One region of the Paenibacillus sp. FSL R5-0887 genome, then DNA from elsewhere that is predicted to be linked to it. Evidence: predicted binding sites of a transcription regulator. Region 1 holds the regulator's gene; the other holds the start of a gene.
What was found. Region 1 encodes Rex, which represses fermentation and respiration genes when NADH is low (regulators of the CRP and FNR family bind a similar motif). Its sites were predicted from a motif close to TTGTGAAATATTTCACAA; they were not measured.
Positions count from the first base shown of each region.

Region 1 (3,200 bases):
TATAGGCATAGAACTGGATAAGTCCAAACCCCAGGAGCAGAATCAGAACTGACCCCAGGAGGATCCATTTTTTCCTTTTCTTCAAGGTACAGCTCCCTTTCTAGTAATATATCTTTTTTGATTATATAACACACCCGCGTGTTTATCCAAAATTTCATAATTTTCTAGCTTTCCCAGCCTTAAAAATACACAAAAGGCCGCAACTTTTGCTAAAAGCAAAAAGTCGCAGCCTATTATTTATTCGTTATTCTCCAGACTTAACGCTTCAATAAACCTTCGAAGGCTTCTTGCGCTTTACGCCGGATAGCTTCCTCATCCAGGGTTAAGCATTGTCCATGCTTGATGACCTGTTTACCATTCACCCACACATGCTCAACATCCTTAGCGCTAGCAGAGTAAACTGCATGAGACAACAGATCTGTGTGTGGCAGCAAATGCGGCTGATCGATATCAATAGCAATGAAATCTGCTTTCATCCCTACAGCAAGTCTGCCTACATTATTTAAAAAGATGGACTGCGCGCCATATTCTGTAGCCATACGCAGAGCCTCTGGAGCTGGAACAGCCGTTGGATCACCGCTGACACCCTTATGAATGAGAGCTGCAAGCCGCATCTCTTCAAACATATCCAAGTTATTGTTGCTTGCCGCGCCATCCGTGCCAAGAGACACCTTCACACCAGCTTTTAGAAGATCAGTAACCCGAGCCACTCCGCTAGCCAGCTTCAAATTACTGCCCGGATTATGAGATACACCCACATTATGGCGAGCCAAGATCTCAATCTCTTCATCATTTAAATGAACACCATGTGCAACTATCGATGGACGTGTGAACATGCCAAGCTTCTCTAAGTGAGCTACAGGACGCAACCCGTAATCCGCCACATTTTGTTCCACTTCACGTTTCGTTTCGGACATATGCGTATGCATCGGTAAATCCAGATCATGCGCTGCCTGCACGAACTTAACCAGGAAGTCCGGAGGGCAAGTATAAGGGGCGTGCGGCGAGATCATAGTAGTAATTCTACCTTCAGCCTTTCCATGCCAGTTACGGGCAAAAGAAATCGCTTCCGCAAGCTTGTGATTCTGTACATCCTCTGGACATAACCCGATCACACCACGCATCAATACGGAACGGATACCTGATAACTCAGCTACCTCGGCTACTCGGTCCATATGATCATACATATCGAGGAAGGTCGTAGTTCCACCCTTCAGCATTTCCAATACAGATAAGGAGGTTCCCCAGTATACATCATCACCGGTGAACTTTTCCTCCATCGGCCACATCTTCTCCTGAAGCCACACTTGTAGCGCTAAATCATCTCCATATCCACGCAGCAAAGACATCGCCGCATGACCATGTGTGTTTACAAGTCCAGGCATGAACAGCAGACGGCTGCCATCAACCACTTGCACTCCAGCTTCCATCTGAGGCTCTTCTTTTCCTATGTAAGTGATTAAATCATCTTCAATAGTCATATATCCACTCAGAACCGGCTCATCCGTTCCCGGAGTCAGAAAATACCCGCCCTTAATTATCGTTTTATTGTTGTTCATGTTCGCTTTCTTCCTTTCCATCCCGCAAGTAATAAGCAAGACTTTGCAGATCAGTTGTAAAATCAGCTGCATGCACCCGGATATTCGGTGGTGTCTTCAGAATCACAGGGGCAAAGTTCAAAATCGCTTCAATCCCAGAAGAAATGAGAATATCTGCTACATTTTGAGCTTCTGAATCAGGTACGGTAATAATGGCAATGCGAATACCTTGCTCACGAATCGTGCTGCCTAGTTCATCCATCGGTTGCACAGTAAGGGAGTTGATCTTACGTCCAACCTTAGGAGCGTACGAATCAAATATAGCCGTGATTTTCATAGTATCTTTAAGATATGCATTGTAATTAGACAAGGCATGTCCGAGATTACCTGCTCCAACTAAAGCTACATTAAGCTGTTGATCCAGCTTCAGGATATGACGGATTTTCTCAATAAGATACGTTACATCATAGCCGATACCTTTTCTGCCGAAGTCACCAAAATATGCTAAATCCTTACGAATCTGTGCGGGATTAAGATCAAGCTTTTGTCCAAGTTCCTGAGAGGAAACTGTTAATATTTCGCGATTCTGGAGATCATTCAAAAAACGCAAGTACACAGGCAGTCTGCGAACAACGGCTTCTGATATTTTATCCGATTTCATATTTTTCCTCCTAAAAATAGTAATGTTCTTGTGAAAATCCATATTCAAACGTCTACCTCTCCTTATTAAGGACGGTACTGTAACACACCGCCCTTAAGGATAAGGAGGAGCTAAACTGAAGACGAGCGTTTTAAGAAGCGCCGCCATCCTCTAGCCATTCCGCTATGCGTGGGACCATTTGATCAGTAAGCATATGCTCCATTTTGGGACCAGGCAATGAATAAAGGAAATACTTCCCGTAATGAGATTCAATAACCCTTGTATCATAAACAATAACTATTCCGCGATCCTGCGCCGTGCGAACCAGTCTTCCGAATCCCTGCTTAAAACGAATAACCGCTTGAGGAACAGATAATTTCATGAACGGATTCTTCTTCTGGGCCTGTAATAACTCCGACTTCGCTTCCGCCAACGGGTGATTCGGCGGTTGAAATGGAAGTCTCACGATGGCCAGGCAAGTCAGTGCTTCACCTGGAATATCTACACCTTCCCAGAAGCTGCTCGTCCCCAGCAATACGGATGCTGCACTGTCCTGAAAGCGGCGGATCAGCTTGCTCCGGCTGCCACCTTCCACGCCTTGACCAAGCACCGTAATCTCTTGTGAGGCCAAAGCCTCTTTAAGCGGATCATATACCTGACGCAGCATTTTATAAGAAGTAAACAGAACCAGCATCCGCCCACGTGTTGTTTTAGCAGCTTCCGATAATGACTGTACGAGTGTATCGACAAATCGAGCATCGCCCACACTCCCCTTCACACTAGGAAAATCACGCGGTATAACTAGCAGTGCCTGCTCGCGATACTTAAAGGGAGATGGAAGGAGTGAGGTCATTAGACGTCCCTCTTCTGCAGCTTCGTTAAGTCCGAGATTATCAATCATAAATTGAAAAGACTTATCTACAGACAGCGTCGCCGAGGTAAGCACGATGCTTTTTTTCTTATCGAAGAACAACTCTTTAAGCTGGCTGCTAACATCCACAGGGACGGCATACATCTGCAGT
Region 1 covers NZ_JBBOCE010000001.1:2,561,718-2,564,917, forward strand. The annotation lists gene MKY14_RS11540 (cell wall elongation regulator TseB-like domain-containing protein) at 1-85, opposite strand, end outside; gene MKY14_RS11545 (amidohydrolase) at 258-1,559, opposite strand; gene MKY14_RS11550 (redox-sensing transcriptional repressor Rex) at 1,546-2,199, opposite strand; gene dinG (ATP-dependent DNA helicase DinG) at 2,330-3,200, opposite strand, start outside.

Region 2 (3,200 bases), on a different contig from region 1:
CTACCTGTTGCGTTAATTAGGCTGGCAATTAGAAATATTTTCACTTCTTTTGGATATGCCTGTAAAAACTTCATAAGTAGTGTACATCCCCTGTTATATATGTGTCATTAATTCATCCAGTATCATCCCAAAACAGGGCTATGAGCAAGCATACACATTGACGTTTTATCGTGATAAAGTACGCATGAAATCTAGAGGATAAGACGCACATATCGCATGAAATATCCCGTCTCCCTTGGGGTTCACGTCCGCAGTCCTCCCTAGTTCTAATATCTATTCTAATTTTAAAGCCGTGGCTGTCGTCCGTAAAGCAAACTAAACAAGAAGAAACTGATTCGCTTTTAGAAAGACGGGGTAATAGAGCCTAGAAACACTCCCCCTTCAAAATTCGCCGTGATCCGATTTCGTTCCCCCGAGCGCGGATATATCACGGCGGATTTTTTTGTGTCTACATAACAAAAAGCACCCCTAAAACATTAACGCCACCAATAAGGCAGACCTTGAATGTTCTATGGAGTGCTCTATAAGACGAGCTTAAGCGTGTTTTTTGACACTGCTGCCGGACATGCTATCTACGGATTGAATAGCCGTAGGTGCTTTACGCAAGTATGCCATCCAATAGGCAGCTGCGACAAATATTGCTCCACCCGTTAGATTGCCGAGCCAGACGGGAACAAAGTTAGTGAAGTATTGCCCCCATGAATAATAACCTTCAAAAATAGCTGCTGGAATTAGGAACATGTTAGCTACAACGTGCTGGAATCCTATCGCAACAAAGGCCATCGTCGGGAACCAAATACCAAGGATTTTGCCGCTGAAGTTATCTGCTCCATAGGAGAGCCATACGGCCAGCGCAACGAGCCAGTTACAGCCGATACCCGAAACAAATGCCGGAAAGAATTCTGCATCGATTTTATGACCAGCCATATCCACCAATTTTTCTAAATACACACCCTCTGAAGTTAAACCCACCACATGACCGAAGAAATAAGCTACAAATAATGCCCCTGCCAGATTACTAATCGTAATGAGCAAAAGATTCTTCACAACTTCCCAGAAAGAAATCTTCTTAGCCATAAAAGCGAGCGGCACGGCCATCATATTCCCTGTCAGCAGTTCTCCACCTGCAAGGAGTACCATGATCAGCCCAACGGGGAAGACTGCGGCTCCGATAAAGTTAGCAATGGAACCCCATTCCTGTGGTGCGCCAGCAATGACGCGAATATCTAATAAAAACCCGAGCGCAATAAACGCTCCTCCCAAAAAGCCCAGAATAAGTACGGTACTTAGCGGATTATGAGCTTTTTTTATGCCGTTCTCTACAGTTACTTCGGCAATTTGCTGCGGTTTGCTATAAGCCATGGTTCCTATCCCCTTCATCTATTTACTTCAAATTTGTTCCTTTATGACCATTGTAGCGTGTCGTAAAACACATTAACGTGATAATTATCACTTTGAGAAAACTAAGTGAAAGTTTTCACTGACATGTCAAATTTACTGCGACCTGTGCACAAATAGAAGTTTGTGTATGACCGGCTAAGCCAGCATATCTTGTTTCGTTGGATTACATTTGAGCGTACGCAGCAGCTATCGGACACCGTTGACCTTATACGTAGCTAGATCTCACAGTAGCTATACCTCACTGTAGTCATACCTCACTATAGTCATACTTCACTATCGGCATTCTATTGGACTCGGATGACTCTAATCGTAGCTTTTGAGCATATTTGGCCCACACCCGGACATCGGACTCAGATAACCTTATTCGTAACTTTCGAGCACATTTGACTCGCTATCGGACCCCATAGTCGCTATTAGCACCAAAAACACACTAGTTGTACCTCGTTCTATGTAATAGCTGCACTGGAGTCCGAAATCACGCTCAAACGGCGATTAATTGCTAAATAGCGGCTTCTGAGTCCGAAAGCTTCTGCAGGGGGCGATGACTCGGCACGATCGGACTCAGTTGACCCTATTCGTAGCTTTTGAGCACATTTGGCTCGATATCGGACCCCATAGTCGCTATTAGCACGAAAAACACACTTAATGCACCTCATTCTAAGTAATAGCTGCACTGGAGTCCGAAATCACGCTCAAAAGGCGATTAATTGCTAAATACCGGCTTCTGAGTCCGAAAGCTTCTGCGGGGGGCGATGACTCAGTTGACCTTATACAGAGCTTCTGAGTCCGGAAAATTCTGAGGAGGGCGGTGACTTACCACGATCGGACTCAGTTGACCTTATACGTAGCTTTTGAGCACATTTGGCTCGCTATCGGACCCCATAGTCGCTATTAGCACCAAAAACACACTAGTTGTACCTCATTCTATGTAATAGCTGCGTTGGAGTCCGAAACCACGCTCAAACGGCGATTATTTGCTAAATAGCGGCTTCTGAGTCCGAAAGCTTCTGCAGGGGGCGATGACTCGGCACGATCGGACTCAGTTGACCCTATTCGTAGCTTTTGAGCACATTTGGCTCGCTATCGGACCCCATAGTCGCTATTAGCACCAAAAACACACTAGTTGTACCTCATTCTATGTAATAGCTGCACTGGAGTCCGAAATCACACTCAAAAGGCGATTATTTGCTAAATAGCGGCTTCTGAGTCCGAAAAATTCTGCAGAGGGCGATGATTCAGCACGATCGGACTCAGTTGACCCTAATCGCAACTTTCGAGCACATTTGGCTTGCCATCGGACCCCATGGTCGCTATTAGCACGAAAAACACACTAGTTGTAACTCATTCTATGTAATAGCTGCATTGGAGTCCGAAACCACGCTCAAACGGCGATTATTTGCTAATTAGCGGCTTCTGAGTCCGAAAGCTTCTGCGGGGGGCGATGACTCAGCACGATCGGACTCAGATGACCTTATACGTAGCTTTTGAGCACATTTGGCTTGCTACCATCACCGAAGCCATTGGATTGCATCTACCCAAGCAGCTATTCAGCACCTAACAAAAAAAAGCAGTGATCCTCCCGTAACAGGAGGATCACTGCTTCTCTAGCTTTACAAGGCTGTCTTATTCTTCGATAAATCACTCAGGAACAACGTCCCTTTTTAAACCGTTACAGCCTCTTTGCTTGGTACTGTTGTCGGCAGCGCTTGAAGACCTACTGTATTCAGGAAGTTCCAAGGTTTGTTGTAATGCGGTTGGAAGAAGAAATCGATAAAGGCTAGTTGGTCGATTGTCATATG
Region 2 covers NZ_JBBOCE010000002.1:2,448,419-2,451,618, reverse strand. The annotation lists gene MKY14_RS28660 (MFS transporter) at 1-74, opposite strand, end outside; gene MKY14_RS28655 (formate/nitrite transporter family protein) at 535-1,362, opposite strand; gene MKY14_RS28650 (FAD-dependent oxidoreductase) at 3,063-3,200, opposite strand, start outside.
Region 2: MKY14_RS28655 (formate/nitrite transporter family protein) is a predicted target of Rex. The motif match lies at 1,466-1,483, and genes of this name have one in related genera.